Regions from separate parts of the Leisingera sp. XS_AS12 genome, predicted to be linked through region 2. Evidence: riboswitches for the same ligand, from Rfam matches in the RefSeq annotation. Region 2 holds a riboswitch; each other region holds the start of a gene.

Region 1 (4,207 bases), on a different contig from region 2:
CTCGGCCGCGATATTGGTCAGGCCCGCGGCCTCGAGTATCTGACCAGCCAGAGACTTTGGACCGGTCGTGTAGTTGTTGGCCGAATAAAGCGCAGCGCGCGGGCGGGCGCCCATGGCCACCTGCAACTGCGCCAATTGACCGTCATATTCGGCCAGCAATGCGCGGGCCGCCCTTTCGCGCCCCAAAGCTTTGCCCATCTGCAGGATCCGGTCGCGTACATCAGTCAGGGAGTCGGCAGGTTGAAACACCACCACCGGCACCCCCAAACGCCGCAGCATTTCGGTGGTGGCCCGGGTGGAAAACGCGCCAGCAATCACCAGATCCGGCTTGAGCAGATAAATCTCCTCTGCCCTGCCATGATTGATTGGATAAGCCATGGCCTCGTCAACCATGGCCGAGGCGCGGGTATCCCGCGCGATATAGGAGACAGAGATCAACTGGCCAGGTGCGGCCAAAAGCATTGCCAGCTGATCGGTACATAGGTTCATCGAAACCACGCGAGACGGCCCGGCAAAGGCACCGGTCGTAGCCCACAACAGGGCAAGTACTATGCCGGACAATCTGCGCATGGATCAGAAGGAAGCTCTTATGCCGACATAGGCAGCCCGGCCACGTTTGGCATAGCCCCAGACATCGGCATATTCCTCGTCAAACAGGTTGGTGATACGACCAGTCAGCACCACGTTGCTGTTCAACTCATACTGCGCCGACAGATCCACCGTGGTGTAATTGGGCAATTCCACTGTGGAATAGGAGCCAAAGAACTGGCTGTCCCAATTGCCCGCAATATGACGCATATCAGCCGTCACCGAGCCGCGCCCCTGGAAAGTCTGCAGGGTTGCGCTGAGCAGTAGCTCATGCTCCGGGCGGCGGATTTCGACAGAGCCATCAGGATTGGTCGCGTCCAGGTAGGTATAGGACAGGCGCAAGTCGAGATTTTCGGTGGCGTCGAGGCTGGCGGTGAGTTCAATACCTTTGCGATCACTGTCTCCGGCCTGGTTGCGATAGGACCTGGTAGTGGCGTTCACCACATAGTTTTCGATCTCGCCGGTCAGGGTTTCGTCAAAGTAGGTGACATCAACCAGCCCGCGCCCCTGAAGGAAGGGCACTTCGACGCCGATGTCGAAGCTGCGGTTCTCTTCCGGTTTAAGGTTCGGATTGCCAAGATAGGTCGTGGTACCAAAAGTCGAGTTAGCGAAAAGTTCGAAATAAGAGGGGTTCACGATACCGGTCCCCGCCGAGCCATGCAAACGTATGCCGCTACCGGCAAAGGTATAAGAGGCGCTGGCGTTCCAACTGGTCGCATCTTCAAAAGCACTGTTATTGTCGCGCCGCACGCCGAGTTGCAGGTCCAGGCCATTTGCAAAGCTGCCACGGTATTCCAGGGCGATCGAGTTGGTTCTACGCGCATAAAGAGGATTGCTGCTGCTGGAATCCTCTTCCCATTCCAGAATTGCGTTGAGCAGATGATCGGCGTCATCGGCAGGCTGTCCATTCAGGCCAAAGCTCAGAAGATATTTGGCGGCTTCCGTTTTTGTTTCGGTCGCAGCCCCGCCGTTTCGGGCACTGTCATAGTCTGTACGCTCGAACGCCAGGCGATGCTTCAAACGTCCACCCAGTGTATCCAGTTCAGCAAAAAACTGTGCCAGACGCTCCTCTCTGTCGGCATATTGCGTCGGATCATCCACCACATAGCCAGCCGGATCGGTTGCGCTCCATGATGTGCTATCACTGTCGTAATGTTCTTCTGAGGTGCGTACATTAAAACCAAGTTGGAAGTGGTCCGTAACCAGATAGTCCCCCTTCAGTTGCAGTGTGGTTCGACGAATGCCGTCTTCCTCACCACCGTCACCAGAAGTGTCGTAACCATCGTCTTCGTCATGAGCCAAACTGAAGGAGAGGCCGCCACGCTCAGTTCGTGTCGAGACACGTGCCGAAGCACGGTAGCCATCGGTGCCATACTCCGCACTGCCGCCATATTCAGTGCCAATTTCGCCAGTCTTGGTAATGATATTGATCACCCCAGCCGAGGCATTGGAGCCATAGAACACCGATTGCGGGCCGCGCAGGACCTCGATGCGCTCAATATTGGCAGTATCCAGCCCCGACAGGATATACTCGCTGTCCCCACCGGAGGCTTCGATACCATCAATCAGGATCAGAGTATGATTGGCTTCGCCACCGCGGATGCGAACCTGGGTAAAGCTGTCACCCGAACCGTTCACCATCAGGCCGGGAATGGCCCGCAGGGCATTTTGGACCGTGGTGATGCCGCGCTCTTTGATTTCTTCGCTGGTCAGGACCGAGACCGAGCGACCGTATTTCTGTGCTTCCACCGGGGTGAAGCCGCCAGAGACGATGATTTCTCCCAGATCTGTGATTTCGAAGTCCTGGGCTATCGCCAGGGCTGGAGAAGCGGCCAAAGCCGCGGCCAAGGACAGGCGTACCTTGCTCATAGTTTTTCCTCACGGCCTATGGGAGCGCCCACAAGCCAAGCATCCGCCCAAATTGGGCAGAAATTAAAATTTGGAGTCTTTGAGAGGCACTGCCTCCGCAGACGGTGAAAATGCCACCACTACGGAAGTCCGTTGTCCTTGGCGCGCCCCGCACCCGGACAGGGTGATCATCCTGGCAGGTCTCCTGACTCGCGGGTCGAGGCCTTGCTACGCCTTCCCACCCCTTGGGGCAGTGGCTTGTTGCAGCAGTGCTCTCCGCTCACAGTTGCGGGGGCAGTCACGGATTCGGCGCCTGTTGGCTACACCTCACCGTGTTCCCTATTAACCGGGTGGTTTCCCAGCCGGACCAGAACGGTTGCGATGTAGGCCGAAAGTAAATTCTTTGTCAAGCACAGCGAGAGCCCAGTTTTTTCAAGACAAGCAGACCCGCAGCCTTTGGAAATCACTTCCGGGCCTTAGGCCCGGAGTAGCGATAGATGTGCAGCCCGGATCGCATGAACCGGTAAATGGACAGTGACGACCCGGCGGGTCAAATCCACACCAAGGATGGTGACATGGGTGGTCGGCCCCGGACATCCGGGATCGTCGCAGTCCATTTCGACAACGGTAATCAGGGCAAGCTGCCCGGCACCGGCCATATCACGCACCAAGTGCTTTACGCGCTGGATATGCCACAGTGTGGTTGCCTTCCCTTTGATTTGGGCGGCAAAACTCACAGCTGTGTCGGGTTCGCTGCATCGCCATAGGTGGCAACCGGATCAAAACTCTTTTGGTCTTCCATGAAAACCAGCAGGGCACCCGCTGCGCTTCCAGTCGGTATAGCCCGGTAAAAACAGGACCTGTAGCCCACATGGCAGGAAGCACCAGAGCCTGCAACTGCCACACGCAGCCAGATGGCGTCCTGGTCGTCATCGATACGCGCTTCGACAACCTGCTGGACCAAGCCAGACGTTGCTCCCTTGCGCCAGAGAGTTTGACGGGCGCGGCTGAAGTAATGCGCCTCGCCGGTCTCCAACGTCAGCCGCAGGGCCTCTGCAGTCATCCAGCCAAGCATCAGAACCTCGCTGCTGTCCGCGTCAGTGGTGATGCAGGGTATTAGCCCGTCGGGACCGAACTTGGGTGCCAGCACGCAGCCCTCTTCGACTTCCTCGACCGATAGGCGGGGGGCGAAACGAATTTTGTCCACTTGGATACCTTGTTTTCTGTTATGTTATCTTATAACACCATGGCCATTCATGCTTCGCAACCAGAAAGAGCGGCACGACATGCAAAGCCAGACCCCTGTCACCTTGCTCACCGGCTTTCTGGGCGCGGGAAAAACCACGCTTTTGAACCGGCTGCTGCATGATCCCGCAGCGGGCCGTATCGCGGTTGTTGTCAATGAATTTGGCGATGCCGGCCTGGACCATGACCTGATCGAAGAGGCTGCCGAAGATGTGGTTCTGATGGCAGCCGGCTGCATCTGCTGCTCGATCCGCGGGGATCTGTCGAGGACGCTGATGTCCCTGCTGAACCGCCGCTCCCAAGGGGAACTGGCGTTTGACCGCGTGGTGATTGAAACCACCGGGCTGGCGGATCCGGGTCCGGTCCACCACACTTTGCTGATCGACAAGGAATTGGCCGCCAGTTTTGCATTGGATGGCATCGTGACCGCTGTCGATTCCGTTCTGGGCGAGGATACGCTGAATCAGCACGCCGAGGCGCAGGCACAGGTTGCCATGGCCGACCGGATTGTACTGACCAAGCGGGA
Region 2 (4,207 bases):
GGTGGACAGGGCATCCAGCCGCGCGTCCTCGCGCCCGTCGGCGGGCAGTACGGCCAGCGCAATCCCCTTGCGGCGGGCGAGATCCTGCAGCGTGGCGAGGCCGTAGGACCAATAGCTTTCGCCGCCGATCAGCCGGACGAGGATGCCCTTGGCGCCCTCCAGCGTCTGTTCCGCGTAGACGTCGACCGACAGCGGGTGCTTCAGCGCCACCAGGTTGGCAAGGCGCAAAGTCGGCAGCTTGCCGTCCGCACGGTGCCACCCCGCCGCAAAAGCCCCGAGGTCGCTGTCGGAGAAGGACAGCACCACAAGGTCCGCAGGCGTCTGGCCGAGATCCTGCGGCGTGTCGGTCTCGTCAAGGCCGTGGCTTTCGCGGAAGACGACGTGCATGGGTCAGGCCTTTCCCGAGTGGTGCTTCAAAGCGCTGAGGGCAGCGCCCGGCCCGGCGGGGCGGGAAGCGAAGCGCCCGCCCCGTGGGGGGCCGGACGGGCGCTGCCCGGCGTGCCGCCGGGCCGAGACGCTCGAAATCTGGCACTTCGCTTCCATTGCTATCAGGCCCCCAGCTCGGCGCGGATCGCCTGTTCGTCGATGTTGTCATGCTCGGCAATGACCACCAGGGCGGTCTTGCGCGGCTGCGCCCCCCAGGGTTGGTCGTACTGGGCGCGCAAACGCTCACCCACGGCCTGAACCAACATCCGCATCGGCTTTCCCTCGACCGCGACATAGCCTTTGACGCGCAGGATGTTCCGTTCGCGGGCGAGTTTCACGATGGCATTCTGCAGCGCTTCCGGGTCGGAGACTTCGCCCATTTCGACCACGATGCTTTCAAAATCGTCATGCTCATGGTCGTGGTGGCCGTCGTGGTGGCTCGGGCGGGCATCGAGATCGTCCTCGGCCGCCGCACCGAGACCCAGGATGATGCGCGGATCGATCACGCCTTCGCTCATCGGCAGGATCGGCAGCTTGCGCGGCGCCTCGGCCTCGATCACCGCGCGGGCCTTTTCGACGCCTGCGTCGCCGGCCAGATCGGCCTTGGACAAAAGCACAATGTCGGCGCAGGAGATCTGGTCCTCGAACACCTCGGACAGCGGGGTTTCGTGGTCGAGGCTGTCATCCGCCTCGCGCTGGGCCTGCACGGCGTCCAGATCCGGCGCGAACTGGCCTTTGGCGACGGCCTCGGCATCGGCCAGCGCGATCACCCCGTCAACGGTGATGCGGGAGCGGATCGCGGGCCAGTCGAAGGCCTTCAAGAGCGGCTTGGGCAGCGCCAGACCGGAGGTTTCGATCACGATGTGATCGGGTTTTTCCGGCAGTGCCATCAGCTGTTCGATGGTGGGGATGAAGTCATCCGCCACGGTGCAGCAGATGCAGCCGTTGGCGAGCTCCATGATGTTTTCCGCCGGGCAGTTGTCGTCGGCGCAGGATTTCAGGATATCGCCGTCCACACCGGCGGTGCCGAATTCATTCACCACCACGGCAAGACGCTTGCCCTGCGGGTTCTGCATCAGGTGGCGGATCAGCGTGGTCTTGCCCGCACCCAGAAAGCCGGTGATGACGGTGACGGGGATCTTGTTGAGATCGCTCATGAATTACTCCTCAGAAGGAAAGGCGGCCGGCGGGATGCGGGCGACGGATTGTTTGCGGAAGACGGTGGGGCGCTCGCGCCAGGGCACCAGCCCGTCGGCGGTGGCGGCATAGGCGGCGGCGCCTGCAAGGATTTCGGGCACGTGCTGGTCCGGGTCCATGTCGCCGTAGATGTAGCTCCAGCGCGCCTCGCCGCCGGTCAGCGCCACAGAGCAGCCGCGCGAGCAGGCCGACAGGCATTTCACACCGCGCAGGGTGACGCCCTCGGGCATGCCCGCTTCTTTCAGGGCAGCGTGCAGGATGGCGCCGGGACGGGTGGCCTCCGGGTCGGCGCCCTCGGTGCGGCAGGTCAGGCACACGGTCAGGGTGACCGGGTCTTTCGGGGCGGCGGTGGGCGCCTGTTCGTCAGCCAAAGGCACGTCTCCTGTCGTTGCAGGCATGCGGGATGGCCGAAAAGGGGCGGCGGTCTGCCTGCCTCTCACCCGGTCGCGGAACACCCCGCCCGCCCGTTGATCTCTCACACGCTGGCAGGTCTCCCGGCTTGCGGATGCCAGGGCGTTCGCCCTGTCGGCCATCCTGCCTTCCCGGGCTGTCCCAGTGGCATGGCGGCCTCATCCGGTCACGGTCGCGGGGGCGGCTGTGCTTGGGCCGTCAGTGGCCGCTGTCACATTCCCTCTTCGCCTGCAATTGCAGGAACCAGCGAAACCCCCTTGCGCTATCGCGCCCTTCTTTGTCAAGACTTGCGCCAAACAGCTGGAGAGCCCCCATGAGCGAAAAGTCTGAAACCGGCATTTCAGAAGAAGAAGCCGCCCGTCACGCGTCCAAGATGGCCAAGAAAAAGGCCGCGCGCGACCGGATGATGAAAACCAAGGACGGCGAGAAGGGGCTGATCATTGTCCACACCGGGCCGGGCAAGGGCAAGTCCTCGTCCGGCTTTGGCATGATCATGCGCTGCATCGCCCACAAGATGCCCTGTGCCGTGGTGCAGTTCATCAAGGGCGCCTGGCAGACCGGCGAGCGCACGCTGATCGAGGAGAACTTCAGCGATCTCTGCCAGTTCTATGCGATGGGCGAGGGCTTCACTTGGGAGACCCAGGACAAGGCCCGCGACATTGCCGCCGCGCAAAAGGGCTGGGAGAAGGCCAAGGAGATGATCCTGGACGAGCGCAACACCATGGTGCTGCTGGACGAGATCAACATCGCACTGCGCTATGAATATCTGGACCTGGAAGAGGTGCTGGAGTTCCTGGTGGAGAAGAAGCCGCCGATGACCCATGTGGTGCTGACGGGGCGCAACGCCAAGGAAGAGCTGATCGAGATCGCCGATCTGGTGACCGAGATGGGCCAGATCAAGCACCCGTTCCGCGCCGGGGTGAAGGCGCAGAAGGGCGTTGAGTTTTAAGCTGAGCGCGTAGCCTGCCTTGGTGGGCGCGACTGCGCCTGCCGGAGGGGCAGGCAGGCGCAGTCCTGCGGTGCCGCCGGGCAAAACACTTTTATGCGGCGAGCTGAGCTGCCTTGCCTTGGATATAGGTATCCACCGCCGCGCGCTGGGTTTCATCCAGCCTCAGGCCCAGCTTGGTGCGCCGCCACAGGAAATCGTCGCCTGCGCGCACCCATTCGCGGGCAATCGCCCAGTCGAGCTCCCGCGCGGTGATCGTTGCGCCGAAGTCCTCGCCCAGATCTCCGGCGGTCTTGGCATCGCCCAGCACTTCCCAAGCCTCGGTGCCATAGGCGCGGATCATCCGGCCCGCCCAGTAGGGCGTCAGGAAGGGGTAGTCCGCCGCCAATTTCGCAGTCAGCTTCTCGACATCCGTCACTGCAAAATCGCCGCCGGGCAGCGCCACGCCCGCGGTCCAATCATCGGGGAGCTGCGGAAATGCCTCGCCGATCTTGGCCAGCGCCGCCTCTGCCAGCTTGCGGTAGGTGGTGATCTTGCCGCCAAAGACGTTCAGCAGCGGCGCCTGTGCCTGATCCAGCGTCAGCACATATTCGCGGGTCGCCGCGGTGGCGGAGCTGGCGCCGTTATCATACAGCGGGCGCACCCCGGAGTAGGTCCAGACAATGTCGTCCCGCGTCACCGGCTTCTCAAAGTATTCAGATGCGAAATCAGCAAGATACTGCTGCTCTTCGGGGGTGCATTCAGGGGCGGTATCGGGATCCGGGTGGTCGGCGTCGGTGGTGCCGATCAGGGTGAAATCCTGCTCGTAAGGAATGGCGAAGATGATCCGCCCGTCGGTGCCTTGGAAGAAATAGCAACGCCCGTGATCGAACAGTTTCGGCACGACGATGTGGCTGCCGCGCACCAGGCGGACGTTTTCGCGGCTGTTCTGGCCCAGTTTCTGATGCAGCACATCCGCAACCCACGGCCCGCCAGCGTTGACCAGCATCTTGGCGCGGTGCTCCTGCTCCTTGCCGCTGGCGTGATCGCGGGTGCGGATCACCCAGTGTTCGGAATGGCGTTCTGCCGACAGCACTTCGGTGCGGGTCAGGATCTGCGCACCGCGCGCCTGCGCGTCGCGGGCGTTCAGCACCACCAGCCGGGCGTCCTCGACCCAGCAGTCGGAGTACTCGAAGGCGGTCTTGAACTTGTCCTTCAGCACCTTGCCCGCCTCGTCCCGGGTCAGGT
Region 3 (4,207 bases), on a different contig from region 2:
CACCGTCGGGCTGGTGGAAAAGCACGTTCTGGGTTGGCGGACATGAGCCGGAAGACCGAGAGTGATTATGATGTGGTCGTGGCCGGTGGGGGCGCTGCCGGCATCGGGGCGGCGCTCGGCGCTGCCCGCGCAGGCGGCAAGGTATGCCTGGTGGAAAAATACGGCTTTCTCGGCGGCGCGGCGACCACGTCGCAGGTTCTGGCCTACTGCGGATTTTTCCAGCAAGGGCCTGAGCCGGTAAAAGCCGTCGGTGGGGCCGGGGATCTGGTTTTGGCGGCCATGCGGGCCTGCGGAATGAATACCGAGGCCCATAATTCCGAAACCACGGGCAACTGGATCATCCTGTTGAACCCCGAGATCGCAAAGCTGGCGTTCGACCGGGTGCTTGCCGATCACGGCGTTGATGTGCTGCTGCACTCTCGTGTCGCCGCCGCAACCAGAACGGCTGACCGCATAGAGGCTGTAACCGTCGCCGGGATGGAGGGCCGCCGAAGGATCATCGCTGAGGGCTTTGTCGATGCGACTGGCGACGGCAATCTGTCCCTCGTGTCTGGCATCACAATGCGTGAGGGCGACATGAACGGCCAGTTGCAGGCCGTCTCTGCCCCGATCCGGATTTCCGGGTTGGATCCGCGGGTCCCCTTTGACAGGTCGGCGATCAAGGCGGCCATCCAGCGTTACAACAAGACCGGCGCCTATCCGATCCGCCGCGAGGATGGCGGCATCTATACGCGCATTCCCGGCACTGGCGACATGTGGTGGATGATCATTGACCTGGCGCTGCCCGACCTCACGTCCGCCAGTTTTACGCGGGCGGAGCGGTGCGCGCGGGAGATGGCGAATGACTATGTGCAGATGTTGCGCGATCACGTGCCGGGGTTCGAGCATTGCTTCTTGGCCCAGTCTGGTCCGCAGATCGGCATTCGTGAAAGCAGGCACCCTGCCACGCGGTATGAGATGACGGCCGAGGATCTCGCCTGCGGGCGGCAACGCTCCGACAGCATCGCCCGGGCGGCGTGGCCCGCAGAGTTGCACGGTGAAGCCGGCAAGCCGGTCTACCACCCGGTTGGCGGGCATGGTTACGCCTCGGTTCCACTGGACAGTCTGCGGGCGCGCGGCCTCGACAATCTGTTTGTGTCTGGCCGCGTCATCGGGGCCGATCCTGTCGCTTATGGCTCGGTCCGTGTCATGGGGACGGCTTTTGCCACCGGGGAAGCCGCAGGCATCGCCGCAACAATGGCAACCGTAGACGGGGAGCGCGTTGGCGCGCAGGTGCGCCGCCTCGGGGGGCTGACCTGATCATGTTCCGACGCATCCTCCCTGCTCGAAGGGCTTGGTTGCGTGGCGACATATAGCGGTTGACAGGGCAGGCCGATTTGAGCAGACAAAAATCGATGGTTCCCGGCCGAGTATGGCAATGGGATGAAAAGGGAATCTGGTGCGGGCTGAGCGGCCCAAGTCCAGAACTGCCCCCGCAACTGTGAGCGGAGAGTACCCCGTCAGAACCACTGGATCCGGCGGATCCGGGAAGGGACGGCACGCTTTGATCCGCAAGTCAGGAGACCTGCCATCGGTAAACCGTAACCAATCGGGCGGAGGGCCCGTGGAGGAAGAGATGACAGTGTCCCCAGCGCTTCGCGCCAGCGCCTGCCTGCCTCCGCTTGAGAGGCTTGCATGGACGCCCGAATTTATCTGATCTCCGCTTCGTATGTCAGCCAATCCCGCTTTCAGGCCCTGGCCGAAGGGCTGGCGGCAGCGGCGCCCAGTGCGGCGGTGGCGGTCCGGCTCGAAGCCAGCGGCGAGGGGCTTTGGCGGGCGCTGGACGATATGACCGCGTTGGGAGCGACGCGGATCGAACTGCGTCCGGTTGGCCTCCCGTTTTCGCAGAGCATAGAGGCCTGGCTGCCCGGCGCAGTGGGGGCCTGGCTGGCGCGCCAGACCGGGACACGCCCGAAGGTTCTGCTGGCTGAGGCCCCGCAAGCTGACACCTCGGTCCTTGGCCATGTTGCGCGGGCTGAGGTGCCGCTGACGGAGGTGGAACCGAGACCAGACGGCGAATTGGGCAAAGGCTGGAACAGTCCTCCGCCCCATCGTCACCACCTGCTGGTCTGCACTGGACCGCGCTGCCATCTGAAGGATGCACCCGACCTGTTGGCGGCGCTGAAGGCCGAGTTGGGCCGCATGCAGTTGGCCTCTGACTGTCTTGTGACCGCGGCCGGCTGCCTGTTTCCCTGCAACAACGGGCCTGTGATCGTGCACTATCCAAAAGGGGATTGGTACCGGGTCCGCGATCTGGCGGATGTGCGCAGCCTGGTGGCCCGGGTTCTTTGCGCGGGGGATGTTCCGCAGTCCCTGCTTATTCATCAATCAGGAGAAACCCATGAATTTGCTTAGAGTTCTGATGCCGCTGTGCCTTGTTGCGGCCGCCGGTGCGGCGCAGGCCGATCCGGTGACCGTTCAAAGTTGTGGGAGCTCCTATACTTACGAAACGCCGCCGAAGCGGGCCATTACCTTGAACCAGCAGGCCACCGAGGTGATGCTGGCACTCGGTCTGCAGGACGCCATGGTCGGCACCGCCTATCTCGACGACGAGATCCCGGACCAGTGGCGGGATGCATTCGACAGCGTCCCCGTTCTGGCCGAGAAATATCCGGCTGCAGAAATCGTGCTGACCCAAGAGCCCGACTTCCTGTTCGCAGGCTTTGCCTCTGCCTTCTCGGAAGACAATTTGGGATCGGTGCAGAAGTGGCACGACTTGGGCGTGGGGACCTATCTGGTGGATGCGTCGTGCAGGTCTGCGCACCCTCAGGACGTGCCGCTGACCATTGCGCCGATCCTGCGCGACATCGAAGTGATTGGCGACATTTTCGGCGTTCAGGATCGCGCGGATGCGCTGATCGCCGAGACCAGGGCGCGCATCGAAGCGGTGCAGAACAATCCCGCGGGCGGCGGGCGCAGCGCCTTTATCTATGACAGTGGCACCGACACGCCGTTCTCGATCGGTTGCTGCGGCGGCCCGGCACTGGTCGCCAAAACCGCCGGGTTGACCAGCATCAGTGCGGACGTCGAAGGCGCCTGGGTTGATCTGGCCTGGGAACGCGTGGTCGAGGCCGACCCGGATGTGATCCTGCTGATCGAGGCAGGCTGGTCCTCGGCGCAGGAGAAACGGGAGTATCTGGAAAACGATCCCGTGCTGTCGCAGCTGACGGCGGTGCAGAACGGGCGTTTCGTGGTGGTGCCGTTTTCCGAGACATTGCTGGGCATGCGCTTTGCCGACGGAGTTGAAAACCTGAACGCGCAGCTGGCGGCGTTGCGCTGAATGCAGGCCCGCTTCTCGCTTCTGTTTCCGGCAGCCTTGGTAGCGATGGTCCTGGCAGCCGTCGCCGGGGTGTTGTGGGGCACGGCCGACATCGGCTGGGCGGACCGCCTTGCGATCCTGAGCCGGAGCGAGGACGCACCGCGCGGCCTGTCGCTGATCGTGTGGCAATGGCGCATCCCGCGGGTGCTGGCCGTCGGGCTGATCGGCGCGGGATTGTCGCTGGCCGGTGCGCTGATGCAGACAGCGCTGCGCAACCCGATGGCGGATCCCTACCTGATGGGGCTCTCCTCGGGGGCGTCGGCGGCAGCGGTGGCGGCGATCATCTGGCTGCCCGCGGCGGTCACCGACCGGCTGGGAGTGCCGCTGATCGCCTTCCTCGGAGCGGCGGCCGCTTTTGCGCTGACCATGGGGTTGTCCCAGCGGCGGGGGCAACCGATGGATCCGCTGATCGTGGTGCTGGCGGGAGTAGCCGTCTCGCTGATGTTCCAGTCGCTGACGGCCTTCTTCCTCTATATTGGCGACCCGCATGCGACCCGCAACGCGATGGGCTGGCTGATGGGCACCGCTGCCGGAACAGAATGGCAGGAGGTGCCGCTGCTGGCGGTAGCGGTGGTGGCGCTGGGGCTCATGTTCCTGACCCAAGCCAATGCGCTGGACGCAACGCTGCTGGGAGAAGAGCGCGCACAGGCGCTGGGCATCCGCACCGCGCGGCTGCGGGCGATGATCTTCGTGGCGACCGTGCTGTTGACCGGGCTGGCGGTGGCGGTGGCGGGGATCGTCGGCTTTGTCGGCCTCATCGTGCCGCATATGGCGCGGCTGCTGGTCGGCGCGCGCCACCGGGTTCTGCTGCCGATCACCATGGTGCTGGGGGCGACGGTGCTGATTGCG
Region 4 (4,207 bases), on a different contig from region 2:
TCCAACTGTTGGCGCGCGATGATCTCGCTCGGGCGCTTGGCACAGTTGATAAAGCAGATGTCGGGCGACTGGCCACGGTCAAACAGGTACTGTGTCATCGACAGGCTGGGCGTGATGCCGGAGCCGGCCGAGATGAACAGGAACTTCCCGCTGGGGCGTTTGGGCAGGGTGAAGACCCCCGCCGGTCCGGAGGCACGCAGCTTCATGCCGGGGCGCAGATGGTCCAGCATCCAGCGGGTGCCGATGCTGTCTGCCTGCGCCTTCACGGTGACCGAGATCGACAGCGGCCGCGACGGCGAGGAGCTGATCGTATAGGTGCGCCAGACGGTTTCCCCCGGCACCGGCAGTTCCAGCGTCAGGAACTGGCCGGGCTGGTACTTGAACCAAGCGCCCGAAGGCGCGCGGAAGCTGAAGGTCGCGGTGTTCGGCGCTTCCGGCACCACCGAGACGCATTCCAGCATCTCGTCGTCCTTCCACGCGAGGGTTTCATCGAGGGTCTCGAAGTTGGCCTGCAGTCCCATCGGTTTACTCCGCCGCCACCAGATGGCGCCCGGTCAGGGCGCGGGTCAGATGCTCGGCATACCAGTTGGAGAACTGGATCACGCCGCTTTCCTGCACCTTGGAATACGGGCCAGGCTGGTACGCGGGCGAGTTGATGCCACGCTGGTTGTCTTCGACCACGATGCGGTCCTCGTCATTGGTGGCGATCCAGACCTCGGTCAACCGCTTCAGGTCGTAATCCTGACCTTCCACCGCATCCTTGTGGACCAGCCACTTGGTGCTGACTTCGGTTTGCGTCGGGCTAATCGGCGTGACGCGGAAGACGATGGAGTGATCCGGCAGGAAGTGGTTCCAGGTGGTCGGATAGTGGAATTTCAGCAGCGTGCCCGCGTCCGCAAAGGGCACCCGGCCCAGCGGCTTGGCGACGGCGGCCTTGCCGTCCATGGTGTAGCTCTCGGCGCCCTCGTTCAGCGGCATCCGTGCCAGCCGGTGCTGGCCGCGCGCATCGATGCGGAACTGCGCCGGGCAGCCTGCGGCCTCGATCCGGTCGAAATGCTTTTGCAGATGCGGCGGGGTCTCGCCGCCCTCCACCCCGGTGACCGAGGGATCCTCGGGGAAGGTGCGGCACAGCGACGGGTGGTTGCCACCGCAGTGATAGCACTCGCGGTTGTTTTCCCAGACCAGCTTCCAGTTGCCGTTCTCGATGATCGCGCTTTCATGGGCGATCTTGGCATTGGCCAGGTCGTGCGGCTCCAGATAGGGGCGTGCCACGTCGGCGAAGGCGTCGAAATCCGGAGCCTCATCCGCGAGACAGATGTAGATCAGCCCTGCGAGGTCGCGGCAATGCACCGGCTTCAGCCCGTGCTTGGAGGCGTCGAAATCCGGCCCCATGTCGCGCGCCCACAGCAGTGAGCCGTCCAGTTCATAGGTCCACTGGTGGTAGGGGCAGACCAGTTTCGGCGAATTGCCCTTCTTGGCCTTGCAGACCACCGAACCGCGGTGGCGGCAGGAGTTGTGGAAGGCCCGCACCTCGCCGTCGGTGCCGCGCACGATGATAACGTTGTAGCTGCCGACCTGGTGGGTGACGTAATTCCCGGGTTTCGGGACTTCACAGGCGGGGATGGCAAACAGCCACTCGCGGTAGAAAATCTGCCGCATGTCCAGATCCAGAACACCCGGATCGGTGTAGAACGCCTGTTCCAGGGAATGATTTTCCTGCCGGGCCATCAGCTTGGCCAGAATTTCGCTGTCCTGAAGCATCTGTCTCTCTCCTTCGCCGCGGCCCCGCGGCGGGTTGGCTTGGGTGCGGGCACGACTGGAGAGATTGCTGGCCACACGCCCGCAACCGCCCTGCCGCATCCGCGGTTGACGTTTCTGGCAAGGCTGGAGGTCGGACGGCCCGCAGCGTTTCGACCGATGGCGCATGGCAGCTGCCTGAAGGCTCCTTCAGCGGCTTTCAGCCATGCCCCAAACAGGGTCTCCGTTGCGCAGGCAGTGTCGTTGTTCCACCAGCTTCCCAATTTTCCGCCCCGGAGGACGGCACCTTGCTGAAGCGGAAATTGCCCGATTTGCGACTATCCAGCGGAACCAAAACCGACCCGCAAAAACCGGAAAAAGACATGCATGCCAGAACCCTTGGCGCGGACAAACCTGTCCAATGCCGCAAAACGTGCGACGCGTTCGAAATGCGTCAGGACCTGTATCTGGCCAAGGGGACAGCCGCCTGCCCTGCAGCGAATCCCGACTGCACGGCGCGTTGCATTACCGGCCCGGAAACCAAAAAGGGCCGCCTCGACGGCGGCCCTTGGTCAATTTGATCTCCAGCTTTGCAGCCAGCGCCGGAACCGACCGCGCCGCTCGGCGATGGCATCGCCCGCGGCATACAGGCTGTCCTCTGCGCTCTCGAGCATCGGATCGATGCGCGCCCGGCGGAAGCGCCGCCAACGCACCCATATCGCCCAGAGGAACCCCGCCAGGAACACAAGGAAGATGATTGTGAACCAATTGGTTGGCTTGTCATCCGGACCGGCCACCGGTTTGATCGAGACCGCATTGGGAAAGGCCGACAGGAACTCGTTGCGCCAACCATAATGCAGCACCGCCACCCATTCCGGGTTGGCCTTGGTCGAAATACTGTCGTTGGCGTCGGTGTAGAGGTTGGCGGTGTCGAACTTGAAATACGGCGGCCAGTTCCAGCCGGTATCCTCGTTGCGGTAGACGATGGCGCGGCCATTCGGCCGCACGCCCTGGATAAACTGCACGTCGCGATTGATCAGCTGCGCCGAGCGATCATCCGGGCTGGACCAGAAAATGCGTGTCCAGTCGTTCAGCTCCTGACGTTCCTCGTAGGTGTTGACGATGCGCACCACATCATACTGCGGCAAGGTATAATGCAGGAAGGCGCCAAACAGCCCCCAGAAGGTGATCAGAAATGCCCATTTGATGAAACGCATGGGAGGAGCCTCACATGAAGTTAATGACGTAGATCAGGAGCGCCAGCGCCCCCAGCGGAACGATGTAAACCAGCAGGATCAGTCGGCGACGAAAGGACCGGTCGTATTGTTTCAGCCCTCGCTGGATGAAGGCCGCGCGGTCTCCGGTCAACCCCTTGTCTTTCCAGCGACGCTTCAGCTTCGCCCGCCGCGCTTCGCGGGAGTAGAGCGACACCGCCCCGTAGACCAGGGTCAGAACCACCAGCAAAATCAGGACCAGGCGCAGAAAACCGAACATTCAAAAGCCTCCCAGCGTGCAGGCATCACAGTGCCCTGACGCGGGCGCGCGCGTCGGCCCGCCCAGGGTCAGCCGTGTCCGTTCAAACCTGGTAACGCTCATATGCCCGTCCCATCATGCCAAGATGCCATATAATGATATGGGCATGTGAACGCGACTTACATCCCCTCCCCGCCCAATCTTCGGCACCACGAACCGCCCTTCGGCAAAATCGCCGGGGGCTTTTCGAGGACAGAGACAAAGCTCGCCGCCCGCAACCGACAGGCTGGGGCGGCGACGAGAGGTCAGTTGTTCTGATGCTTTTCCAGCACCAGAAAGGTCATCATGCCCAGCGGCGGCAAGCTTTCCTGCTGCTCGATGCGCAGCCGGTCGTCCTTCAGGATGGTTTCCAGCTCGAAATCGGAATGCCAGCCGATCACATTGGCCAGCGGGGCCGACAGCCGCTCCAGCGATGCACGCACCCCCTTGCCGCTCTTGAAATGGTTGGTGACGACCAGTTTGCCGCCGGGCTTCAGAACGCGGGCGATCTCGCGCATGACCTGTTCCGGCTCCGGCACCACCGACAGCACGTGCATTGCTGCAACCGTGTCGAAGGCATTGTCCGGGAAATCCAGTTGGCGCGCGTCCATCTGGCGCAGCGCCTCGACGTGGCTCAGGTTCATCTCCTGTACCTTTGCCTCGGCTTTTTTCAGCATGTCATGGCTGAAATCGATGCCGGTGACCTTCAGATGCGGCGCATAATGTTGCAGCGACAGTCCGGTACCGACGCCGACCTCCAGCACATTGCCTTCGCGCGCGTTGATGAACTGCACTGCGCGCCGACGACCAGCGCGGGTCACCGCGCCGAATGTTCTGTCATATACCGGCGCCCAGCGCGCGTAGGATTCCTCGACAGCCTTGATATCCAAAAGTACCTCCTCGAAAAATTGTCATTCGCGCGACTGAAAGATCAGCCCCCAAATCACGATGGCAACAT

The links. A riboswitch is a leader RNA that binds a small molecule or an ion and turns the genes downstream of it on or off. The one in region 2 is predicted to bind cobalamin.
Region 1: another riboswitch for cobalamin. It lies ahead of AB9K35_RS17145 (TonB-dependent receptor plug domain-containing protein); the one in region 2 lies ahead of AB9K35_RS08665 (DUF1636 family protein).
Region 3: another riboswitch for cobalamin. It lies ahead of AB9K35_RS06630 (ferredoxin); the one in region 2 lies ahead of AB9K35_RS08665 (DUF1636 family protein).
Region 4: another riboswitch for cobalamin. It lies ahead of AB9K35_RS19385 (aromatic ring-hydroxylating dioxygenase subunit alpha); the one in region 2 lies ahead of AB9K35_RS08665 (DUF1636 family protein).

The regions. Positions count from the first base shown of each region.
Region 1 covers NZ_JBGFGM010000111.1:119,780-123,986, reverse strand. The annotation lists gene AB9K35_RS17150 (ABC transporter substrate-binding protein) at 1-570, opposite strand, end outside; gene AB9K35_RS17145 (TonB-dependent receptor plug domain-containing protein) at 574-2,457, opposite strand; cobalamin riboswitch at 2,614-2,823, opposite strand; gene hisI (phosphoribosyl-AMP cyclohydrolase) at 3,170-3,643, opposite strand; gene AB9K35_RS17135 (GTP-binding protein) at 3,723-4,207, shown strand, end outside.
Region 2 covers NZ_JBGFGM010000087.1:60,951-65,157, reverse strand. The annotation lists gene cobN (cobaltochelatase subunit CobN) at 1-387, opposite strand, end outside; gene cobW (cobalamin biosynthesis protein CobW) at 549-1,583, opposite strand; gene AB9K35_RS08665 (DUF1636 family protein) at 1,587-1,994, opposite strand; cobalamin riboswitch at 2,090-2,297, opposite strand; gene cobO (cob(I)yrinic acid a,c-diamide adenosyltransferase) at 2,348-2,983, shown strand; gene glpD (glycerol-3-phosphate dehydrogenase) at 3,075-4,207, opposite strand, start outside.
Region 3 covers NZ_JBGFGM010000079.1:13,974-18,180, forward strand. The annotation lists gene AB9K35_RS06620 (ABC transporter permease) at 1-46, shown strand, start outside; gene AB9K35_RS06625 (FAD-dependent oxidoreductase) at 43-1,299, shown strand; cobalamin riboswitch at 1,379-1,587, shown strand; gene AB9K35_RS06630 (ferredoxin) at 1,675-2,394, shown strand; gene AB9K35_RS06635 (ABC transporter substrate-binding protein) at 2,381-3,319, shown strand; gene AB9K35_RS06640 (FecCD family ABC transporter permease) at 3,320-4,207, shown strand, end outside.
Region 4 covers NZ_JBGFGM010000121.1:7,674-11,880, forward strand. The annotation lists gene AB9K35_RS19380 (2Fe-2S iron-sulfur cluster-binding protein) at 1-521, opposite strand, end outside; gene AB9K35_RS19385 (aromatic ring-hydroxylating dioxygenase subunit alpha) at 526-1,761, opposite strand; cobalamin riboswitch at 1,865-2,063, opposite strand; gene AB9K35_RS19390 (hypothetical protein) at 2,046-2,318, shown strand; gene AB9K35_RS19395 (DUF1523 family protein) at 2,310-2,954, opposite strand; gene AB9K35_RS19400 (hypothetical protein) at 2,965-3,231, opposite strand; gene AB9K35_RS19405 (methyltransferase domain-containing protein) at 3,516-4,139, opposite strand; gene AB9K35_RS19410 (phosphatidylcholine/phosphatidylserine synthase) at 4,161-4,207, opposite strand, start outside.